2 regions of the Streptomyces sp. NPDC037242 genome follow, and region 1 is predicted to be linked to the other one. Evidence: riboswitches for the same ligand, from Rfam matches in the RefSeq annotation. Region 1 holds a riboswitch; the other holds the start of a gene.

Region 1 (5,299 bases):
GGCCCCGCACTCGCCCTGGGCCTGCGGCTCGCTGCCCAGCAGGGTGCGGACCAGCGGGTGGGCGCAGAACAGCCCGTCGCGCACGCCGATCCCGTACTCGGCCGACAGCGCGGCGGCGAAGTGCGAGCTGTTCCAGCCGTCGACGACGAAGGAGATGACGCCGACGCGCGGGGCGTCGTCGCCGAACAGGGAGAGGATCCGGACCGCCGGGACCTCTGCCAGGCCCTCGCGGACCTTGGCGATGAGCTGCTGCTCGCGGGAGACCAGGGTGTCGAAGCCGGCCTCGGTGAGCGCCTTGCACGCGGAGGCGATCGAGTACACGCCGATGACGTTCGGGGAGCCGGCCTCGTGCCGCGCGGCGGTGGTGTGCCACTCGACGTCCACCCCGCCGTCCTCGCGGCGGGCGACCTTGCGGGAGGCTCCGCCGCCGGCCAGGTAGGGCTCGGCCTGCTGGAGCCAGTCCGCACGGCCGGCCAGCACGCCCGAGCCGAAGGGGGCGTACAGCTTGTGCCCGGAGAAGGCGACCCAGTCCACGTCGAGGTCCTGCACCGAGACGGGGTGGTGCGGGGCCAGCTGGGCGGCGTCCAGGACGATGCGCGCGCCGTGGGCGTGCGCCGCGGCGGCGAGCTCCTTCACCGGCCACAGCTCACCGGTGACGTTGGACGCGCCGGTCACGCAGACCAGCGCCGGGCCGTAGGGCTCTCGGTCGGCGAGCGCCCGCTCCAGGGTGGCGACGGCCTCGTCCGGGGTGCGGGGGGCGTTGAGGTAGGTGACCTGCGCGTTCGTCCAGGGCAGCAGCGAGGCGTGGTGCTCGGTCTCGAAGACGAAGACCTGGCAGCCGGCCGGGAGCACGGCGGCGAGGAGGTTCAGGGAGTCGGTGGTGGACCGGGTGAAGACCACCTGGTCGGCGGGCCGGCAGTCGAGGAACCCGGCGACCGTGGCCCGGCTCTGCTCGAAGAGGTCGGTGGAGAGCTGCGAGAGGTAGCCGGCGCCGCGGTGCACGCTGCCGTAGTACGGGGCGTACGCGGCGACGTCGTCCCAGACGCGCTGCAGGGCCGGGGCGCTGGCCGCGTAGTCGAGGGCGGCGTAGGTGACCTCGCCGCCGGTGACGAGCGGGACGGTGACGTCACGGCCGAGGACCGGCAGCGGCGCCGCGCAGGCGGGGTCGGCCTCGGCGGCGACGACGGAGCTGGTGGCGGCGTTCAGGAATGCGGACATGGCGGTATCTCCCGGCAGGCAGGGCTGAATGGCTTCGAAAGTGCCCGTACGCGGGTACGGCGCTACGGCCGTCCGGGGTACGGGAAAGTCCTCGGAAACGAACGGGGGTACACGAAAGTGACCCTGTTCCGAGGGTTGAAGTGGGGGCGGAGTCGCCCTATCGCATTCGCTTGCTCACGGAAAGAACTCCTCGAGAGACCAGGACCCCTGGTGTCGAGGGATCCGCGCTTGCCGTAGACCTCGCTGCCTACGACCTGGTCATCACCCGGGGCACCCCGCCACGGAAGGAGGGTTGCCGGACAGCAAGCCGGGGCCAAAACGCTGTCACTCGTGACCTGCTGAGCATCCTGCCACAAGATCCCCCCGGCGCAAGACCCCGGTCCACATTCCGGACCGGGATCTTGGCCGAAAATGATCAGCGGTTACTGGCCTGCACCCATCGGGTGAGCGCCGCCTGGGCCGCGCCCGAGTCGATGGCCTCGGCCGCCCGGGCCATGCCGGCCCGCAGTTCCTCCTCCAGCGTGCCCGTACCGGGGTCCAGGGCCACCAGCGCGGCCGCCGAGTTCAGCAGCACGGCGTCGCGGACCGGGCCCGTCTCGCCGGCCAGCAGTCGGCGGGCGACGTCCGCGTTGTACGAGGGGTCCCCGCCCTCCAGCGCGGAGACGTCGACCAGCGAGATGCCCACGTCACGGGGGTCGAAGGTCTGCTCCGCGACCTTGCCGTCGCGGACCCACCACACCCGCGAGGTCGCGGTCGTGGTCAGCTCGTCCAGGCCGTCGTCGCCGCGGAAGACCAGCGCGGAGGAGCCCCGTTCGGCCAGCACGCCCGCCATGATGGGCGCGATCCGGGCGTCGGCCACACCGGTCGCCTGCGCCCGCACACGGGCCGGATTGGTCAGCGGGCCGAGGAAGTTGAAGGTGGTGCGGATGCCCAGCTCCTTGCGGGCCGCCGCCACGTGGCGCAGCGCCGGGTGGAACTTGACGGCGAAGCAGAAGGTGATCCCGGCCTCCTCCACGACCTCCACCACCCGCTGCGGGGTGAGGTCGAGGTTCACCCCGAGCTTCTCCAGGACGTCCGAGGAGCCGCTCGCGGAGGACGCGGCCCGGTTGCCGTGCTTGACCACCTTGGCACCAGTACCGGCCACCACGACGGCCGACATCGTGGAGATGTTCACCGTCTTGGCCCCGTCGCCGCCGGTGCCGACGATGTCCACCGTCCGGCCCGGCACCTGGATCAGGTTGGCGTGTTCGTACATGGTGCGCACCAGGCCGGTGATCTCCGCGACCGTCTCGCCCTTGGCCCGCAGCGCGACCACGAAGCCGGCGATCTGGGCGTCGGTGGCCTCCCCGCGCATGATCCGGTCCATGGCCCAGGCCGTGTCGTCGGCGTGCAGGTCCTGGCCGCTCAGCAGGGCGTCGAGGACGCCCGGCCAGCCACGGGCCGCCACGCTGTCGCCGCCTGCCGGGGTCACAACGTTCATGGTCCGCTCCTGCTGCTGGTGGGCCGCCCCCGTGCTAGCCGCCCGCGTCGATAGGGAAGGGTCTCAGCCTATCCAGCGCAGGTGAACGGCAAAGAGCCCCGTCCAATGATTGGACGGGGCTCTCGCCGTGGCGACACCAGGACTGACCTAAATCAGTCCCTCATGCGGTCAAGCCGTGCGGGGATCAGTGGTGGCCGTGGCCGCTCTGGATCTCCTTGTACTCCTCCACCGTGGGCTTCGGAATCTGGTTGTCCTCGCCGAAGTAGCCCTTGCTCAGCTTCGCGCGGAGCTTCTCGGTGAGCTTCACCTTGCGCTCGACACCGTTCTCGTCGACCGTCGGGCCGATCTCGACCGGCTTGTACTGCTCGTACGAGGTGAGCGTGTGCAGCTTGCCCTGCGAGAGCGGCTCGTGGATCTCGACGAACTCACCGTGCGGCAGGCGCTTGATGATGCCGGTCTCGCGACCGTGCAGCACCTTGTCCCGGTCCCGGCGCTGGAGGCCGAGGCAGATCCGCTTGGTGACGATGAACGCGATGACCGGAAGGACGAAGAATCCGATCCGGGCGAACCAGGTGATCGATTCGATCGACATGTGGAAGTACTGCGCGAACATGTCGTTTCCACCGGCGATCAGCAGAACGACGTACCACGTCAGCCAGGCCACACCGAAGCCGGTCCGGGTCGGGACGTTGCGCGGGCGGTCCAGGATGTGGTGCTCGCGCTTGTCCCCGGTGACCCAGGACTCGATGAACGGGTAGACCGCGATGGCGACCAGGACCAGCGGGAAGATGATCAGCGGGACGAACACACCCAGGACGAGGGTGTGGCCCCACAGGTTGATCTCCCAGCCCGGCATGGCACGGATGAGGCCCTCGGAGAAGCCCATGTACCAGTCGGGCTGCGCACCGGTGGACACGTGGTCCGGGCGGTACGGGCCGAGCGCCCAGATCGGGTTGATCGACGCGATGGCCGAGATGGCCGCGATGACACCGAAGACCAGGAAGAAGAAGCCTCCGGCCTTGGCCATGTAGACCGGCAGCAGCGGCATGCCGACGACGTTCTTCTCGGTCTTGCCGGGACCCGCGTACTGGGTGTGCTTGTGGTACACGACGAGGATCAGGTGGGCCACGATCAGGCCCATCATGATGCCCGGCAGCAGCAGGATGTGCACCGAGTAGAAGCGCGCGACGAAGTCGCCGCCCGGGAACTCGCCGCCGAAGAGGAAGAACGACAGGTACGTGCCGACGACCGGCACGGACAGGACCGCGCCCTCCATGAAGCGGACACCGGTGCCCGAGAGCAGGTCGTCCGGCAGGGAGTAACCGGTGAAACCGGTGAACATGCCGAGGACCAGCAGCAGGAAGCCGAAGATCCAGTTGACCTCGCGCGGCTTGCGGAACGCACCCGTGAAGAACACGCGCATCATGTGCACGAGCATCGCGGCGACGAAGATCAGCGCCGACCAGTGGTGGATCTGCCGGATGAGCAGACCGCCGCGGACGTCGAAGCTGATGTCGAGCGTCGAGGCGAAGGCCTCGGACATCGTGACGCCCTGCATCGGGACGTACGAGCCGTGGTACACGACCTCGTTCATGCTCGGGTGGAAGAACAGCGTCAGGTACACACCCGTGAGGATGAGGATCGTGAAGCTGTAGAGGCAGATCTCACCCAGCATGAAGGACCAGTGGTCCGGGAAGATCTTGCGCATGTTCGCCTTGGCGAGGGTGTAGATGCCCAGGCGGCCGTCCGCCCAGTCAGCTACCCGCTCGCCGGCAGGCGCTTTGCGTTCAGTGTCAGTGGCAGTGCTCATCCGCGCTCCCAGAAAGCAGGGCCGACGGGCTCTTCGAAGTCGCCGAGCGCCTCGAGGAAGCCTTCGTCATTGACGCCGATCCGCAGCTGCGGAAGCGCGTGACCAGCCGGGCCGAAGATGACTCGGGCGCCGTCGGAGAGGTCGAAGGTGGACTGGTGGCACGGGCAGAGCACGTGGTGCGTCTGCTGCTCGTACAGGCTGATCGGGCAGCCGACGTGGGTGCAGATCTTGGAGTAGGCCACGATGCCCTCGTGGGACCACTCCAGCTCCTGCTTGTCCTTGATGTCCTCCGGCTTGATCCGGACGATCATCAGGGCGGCCTTGGCGATCTGGACCTGGAAGTCGTGCTGGTGCTCTTCCAGGCCTTCCGGCATGGCGAAGGTCAGCGAACCGACGATGACGTCCTCGGGACGCAGCGGCTCCATCGTGTTCTGGTTGATGAGCAGCTTGCCCTTGGCCCAGATGGTCTTGCGGAGCTTGTCCTCGGGCAGCGGGCCCAGGTCGCGCAGGATCACGACGGCGGACAGCGGCAGCAGGGCCAGCGCGCCGAGCATCGTGTTGCGCAGCAGGGGACGACGGGCGATGGCGGACTCGTCCGTGCCATCGGCGAAGTCCTGCATGACCTTGGCCCGGACGTCGGCCGGAGCCGCGATCTCGTGGCGCTCGTCGGCGATCTCCTCGTCGGACATCAGGGTGCGGGCCCAGTGGACCGCGCCCGCGCCGATGCAGAAGAGGGCCGCGCCCAGGGTGATGCCCAGGGCGAAGTTGAGCGCGCTCACCTTCCCGATCGG
Region 2 (5,299 bases), on a different contig from region 1:
GTGGGTGAACCACAGCACCGAGTTCGCGATGCCGTTGTACGCGTCGTCGTACACCGCGGGATCGACGTCCAGCATCCGGACCCCCGGCTCGGCCACGCCTCTGCGCACCGCCTCCCGGTCCGCGTCCGACAGCGCGGCGCAGATCCACAGCGCCTCCGGCTGCTCGGCCAGGGCCGCCGAGAGGCCGGAGACGAGTCCGCCCCCGCCGCGCCGGGCACTGAGCGTGCCGTCGGCGGCGAGGGCGTACGAGAGCGGGCCGCGGTTGGCGGCGACGAGTACCTGAGAAGCCATGCGGCGAACCTAGCCCGGCCCGTGCCCGCTCAAACGTCAGTTCCTCCCGGGCGCTTTCCCCGGTTACGCCACACGACGGCGCGCGTACTCCTCGATGTCGCGCATCGGCGGCCGCTCCTCGGTGTCCACCGCGTACGTGTGCGGGACGAAGCCGTCCGGGCCGCGCTCGAACTGCGTCAGCTCCGGCCGTACGAGGTGCCCGCGCGAGAGCCGCAGCTGGGCGGTGCGGTAGATCGCCGCGGCCATCCGGCCCAGCGCCTGGCCGTCCTGGTGGCGGTGCAGGCGCACCCCCACGTCCACCTGGGCCAGCGCGTCGAGCCCGACCGTGTGCAGCGCGTCCACCAGCAGGCCCAGCTCGACGCCGTACCCCACGGGGAAGGGCAGCCGCTCCAGCAGGGAGCGGCGTACGGCGTACTCACCGCCCAGGGGCTGGACGAAGCCGGCGAGTCTCGGCCAGTGCAGGTTGAGCAGCGGGCGCGCCACCAGCTCGGTGACCCGCCCGCCCTGGCCGGGGGCGTCGCCGAGCGGGCGGTCGTACATCGCCTTGACGAACTGCACGTCCGGATCGGTCAGCAGCGGCCCCACGATCCCGGACACGAAGGCGGCGGAGAAGTCGCGCAGGTCGGCGTCGACGAAGCACACGATGTCGCCGGTGGTGGCCAGCAGCGAGCGCCACAGCACCTCGCCCTTGCCGTGCAGGGGCGGGATCCGCGGCAGGATCTCGTCGCGGTGCACCACCCGGGCGCCGGCCTTCGCGGCGACCTCCGCGGTGCGGTCGGTGGAGCCCGAGTCGATCACGACGAGCTCGTCCACCAGGGGGACGGGCAGTCCCTCGATCAGATCGCGCCGGATCACCTCGACGATGTCGCCGACCGTCGCCTCCTCGTCGAGCGCGGGCAGCACCACGCTGACCGTGGTCCCCGCTGCCCGCTTGGCGGAAAGCAGCTGGTCGAGCGGTCGGTCGGCGGCGGACCAGGAGCGGTCTGCCAGCCAGCGCTCCACCTCTTCCAGCACCTTCTGCACTCCTTGGTTCATCCGTGGTTTCGACCGAAATGTGATCCATCTCGCGGTTCGGACGGCTGTCTCAACCGCCCGGACCTTCGGTTACAGTCTTGAACAACGCGAAGGTCCACCGCATGCCGGGGGTCCCCGCGTACAAACGCACCGGCGCGCCATGGAACGCGTGTGCCGGTGCCATACCGCTCATCCAGAGGGGCAGAGGGACACGGCCCGTTGAAGCCCCGGCAACCCTCCAGTCGGTTCTCGCGATGCGTATTTGCGCACTCCCGCGAGGTCCCCGGCTAGGGAAGGTGCCAATTCCGTCTCATGGCGAAGTGCGCCATGGGGAAGATGAGGAGAAAGGGCCTCGCCATCATGGCTGCACAGACTGTTGCCACCTCTGTCGATCTCGGACCTGCCACCGGCCTTTCCTGCCGCGAGTGCGGAACCCGCTTCGAGCTCGGTCCGATCTTCGCCTGCGCCGAGTGTTTCGGACCGCTGGAAGTCGCCTACGACCTCCCCCTCGGTGACCCCGAGGCGCTGCGCGCGGCGATCGAGGCCGGCCCCCAGAACATCTGGCGCTACGCGCCGCTGCTGCCCGTCCCCGCGGACGTGGCCTCCAAGCCGAGCCTGAACCCCGGCTTCACCAAGCTCGTGGACGCGGCCAACCTGGCCAAGGAGCTCGGCGTCACCGGCAAGCTCTACGTCAAGGACGACTCCGGCAACCCGACGCACTCCTTCAAGGACCGCGTCGTGGCCATCGCCGTCGAGGCCGCCCGCGCCTTCGGCTTCACCACCCTGTCCTGCTCCTCCACGGGCAACCTGGCCGGCGCCGTCGGCGCCGCGGCCGCCCGGGCCGGATTCCGCTCGTGCGTGTTCATCCCGCACGACCTGGAGCAGGGCAAGGTCGTCATGGCCGGTGTGTACGGCGGCGACCTGGTCGGCATCGAGGGCAACTACGACGACGTCAACCGCTTCTGCTCGGAGCTCATCGGTGACCCGCTGGGCGAGGGCTGGGGCTTCGTCAACGTCAACCTGCGCCCGTACTACGGCGAGGGCTCCAAGACCCTGGCGTACGAGATCTGCGAGCAGCTCGGCTGGCAGCTGCCCGACCAGATCGTGATCCCGATCGCGTCCGGCTCGCAGCTGACGAAGATCGACAAGGGCCTCCAGGAGCTGATCAAGCTCGGCCTGGTCGAGGACAAGCCGTACAAGATCTTCGGTGCCCAGGCCGAGGGCTGCTCCCCGGTGTCCACCGCCTTCAAGGCCGGTCACGAGGTGGTCCGCCCGCAGAAGCCGAACACCATCGCCAAGTCGCTGGCCATCGGCAACCCGGCGGACGGCCCGTACGTCCTGGACATCGCCCGCCGTACCGGCGGCTACGTCGAGGACGTCAACGACGAGCAGGTCGTCGAGGCCATCAAGATCCTGGCGCAGACCGAGGGCATCTTCGCCGAGACCGCGGGCGGCGTGACCGTCGGCGTGACGAAGAAGCTCATCGAGAACGGGCAGCTCGACCCGGCGCTCACCACCGTGGTCCTGAACACCGGCGACGGCCTCAAGACCCTGGAGGCGGTGGCCGCGGACAGCGGCCAGACCGCCACCATCCGCCCGAGCCTGGACGCGTTCCGCGCCGCCGGCCTGGTCTGATCCTCTCTCCCTGCACACCGGAAAGGCAGAAGCGCCATGAGCGTCAACGTCCGCATCCCCACCATCCTGCGCACCTACACCGGCGGCAAGGCCGAGGTCCCCGCCGACGGCGCGACCCTCGCCGAGGTCATCGAGTCCCTGGAGAAGAGCCACCCGGGCATCGCCGCGCGCGTCCTGGACGACCAGGGCAAGCTGCGCCGCTTCGTGAACGTCTACGTCAACGACGACGACGTGCGCTTTGAGGGCGGGCTGCAGACGGCGACGCCGGAAGGCGCCGGCATCTCGATCATTCCGGCCGTCGCGGGCGGCTGATCCCGGTCGGCCGGAACCCGGCTGACACGTAAAACCTAGAATTGCCCCCTCCGCTAATAAGCGGAGGGGGCAATTCTGCTTGGTTGGGCGCGGTAGGGTTGGGGAAGTCCCCTCCGCTGTTCTTGCCCGCCGCATATGAGCGGGTCGCGTGAGGGTTGACATTGAGTCAACATGCAAGTGCCGTATGGGGTGTTTGCGGGGCTATGCCGGGTCCGAGTTGCCCGGGAAGATGCCAGCTTTTCACTCTATTTCAATCTTTCCCCGTGTCCAGAATTCTCGTCGGATTGACCTGTTGCAGACAGCAGCGGTGCGGATACATTCAGCCCCGGTCGAGGCGTTCCGGCGCAAGTTCTGACCCGGGACCGCGAAGTGCGGTCCTGCGCAAGGGCCAGTAATAGGGGAGTTAGGCATGGCTCAGGGCACCGTCAAGTGGTTCAACGCGGAGAAGGGCTACGGCTTCATCGCGGTCGACGGTGGTGCGGATGTGTTCGTCCACTACAGCGCCATCCAGATGGACGGGTACCGCACCCTTGAAGAGGGTCAGCGGGTCGAGTTCGAGATCTCGCAGGGCCAGAAGGGTCCGCAGGCGGACATGGTCAAGCTCGCACTCGGCTAGCCCAGGCGCGATCGACCGCCCACGCGTACACATGAGGGGCCCACATCCCGGACAAGGGGTGTGGGTCCCTCGCGTGTACTGCCCGGACAGCCCTTGCGCCGCCTGCCTCCCGGCCGGGCGTTGCACGAAGCCGCTTGCACTCGGGGGGGTCGAGTGCTAATCATTGGCGTTAGCACTCTCCAGGTGAGAGTGCTACTAAGACGAGGACCGGGTCGGTGAGGCCCGCAGGGTCCGGCGGGAAGGAACCGCCGGGCACGCAGGCCGTCCGTCGCGGGCGCGGGCGCGGTCCGGGAGCAATCCACCGCTGTCCGGGAGGACCACTTCAGATGGCCAAGATCATTGCGTTCGACGAGGAGGCCCGGCGCGGTCTCGAGCGAGGCATGAACCAGCTCGCCGACGCCGTCAAGGTCACCCTTGGCCCCAAGGGTCGCAACGTCGTCCTTGAGAAGAAGTGGGGCGCCCCCACGATCACCAACGATGGTGTCTCCATCGCCAAGGAGATCGAGCTCGAGGACCCGTACGAGAAGATCGGCGCCGAGCTGGTCAAGGAAGTCGCCAAGAAGACGGACGACGTCGCCGGCGACGGTACGACCACCGCCACCGTCCTCGCCCAGGCGCTCGTCCGCGAGGGCCTGCGCAACGTGGCCGCCGGTGCGAACCCGATGGCCCTCAAGCGCGGCATCGAGAAGGCCGTCGAGGCCGTCTCCGGCGCCCTGCTGGAGCAGGCGAAGGATGTCGAGACCAAGGAGCAGATCGCTTCCACGGCCTCCATCTCCGCCGCCGACACCCAGATCGGCGAGCTCATCGCCGAGGCCATGGACAAGGTCGGCAAGGAAGGCGTCATCACCGTCGAGGAGTCGCAGACCTTCGGTCTGGAGCTCGAGCTCACCGAGGGCATGCGCTTCGACAAGGGCTACATCTCGGCGTACTTCGCCACCGACATGGAGCGCATGGAGTCGTCCCTCGACGACCCGTACATCCTGATCGTCAACTCGAAGATCGGCTCGGTCAAGGACCTGCTGCCGCTCCTCGAGAAGGTCATGCAGTCCGGCAAGCCGCTGCTGATCATCGCCGAGGACGTCGAGGGCGAGGCCCTGTCGACCCTGGTCGTCAACAAGATCCGCGGCACCTTCAAGTCCGTCGCCGTCAAGGCCCCGGGCTTCGGCGACCGCCGCAAGGCCATGCTCGGCGACATCGCCATCCTCACCGGTGGCACGGTCATCTCCGAGGAGGTCGGCCTCAAGCTCGAGAACGCGGGCCTGGACCTGCTCGGCCGCGCCCGCAAGGTCGTCATCACCAAGGACGAGACCACCATCGTCGACGGTGCCGGTGACAGCGACCAGGTCGCCGGTCGCGTGAACCAGATCCGCGCCGAGATCGAGAACTCCGACTCGGACTACGACCGCGAGAAGCTCCAGGAGCGCCTCGCGA

What was found. A riboswitch is a leader RNA that binds a small molecule or an ion and turns the genes downstream of it on or off. The one in region 1 is predicted to bind S-adenosylmethionine.
Region 2: it holds a riboswitch for S-adenosylmethionine, as region 1 does, so the genes downstream of both, thrC (threonine synthase) here and ACZ7GJ_RS17795 (aminotransferase class V-fold PLP-dependent enzyme) in region 1, are expected to answer to the same signal.

What each region holds. Positions count from the first base shown of each region.
Region 1 is NZ_JBVJUY010000013.1:122,407-127,705, reverse strand. Features, by position in the region: gene ACZ7GJ_RS17795 (aminotransferase class V-fold PLP-dependent enzyme) at 1-1,218, opposite strand, end outside; SAM riboswitch class IV at 1,438-1,554, opposite strand; gene trpD (anthranilate phosphoribosyltransferase) at 1,634-2,698, opposite strand; gene qcrB (cytochrome bc1 complex cytochrome b subunit) at 2,883-4,508, opposite strand; gene qcrA (cytochrome bc1 complex Rieske iron-sulfur subunit) at 4,505-5,299, opposite strand, start outside.
Region 2 is NZ_JBVJUY010000004.1:105,427-110,725, forward strand. Features, by position in the region: gene ACZ7GJ_RS07305 (alpha,alpha-trehalose-phosphate synthase (UDP-forming)) at 1-291, opposite strand, end outside; gene ACZ7GJ_RS07310 (glucosyl-3-phosphoglycerate synthase) at 355-1,305, opposite strand; SAM riboswitch class I at 1,492-1,648, shown strand; gene thrC (threonine synthase) at 1,666-2,940, shown strand; gene ACZ7GJ_RS07320 (MoaD/ThiS family protein) at 2,977-3,252, shown strand; gene ACZ7GJ_RS07325 (cold-shock protein) at 3,662-3,868, shown strand; gene groL (chaperonin GroEL) at 4,195-5,299, shown strand, end outside.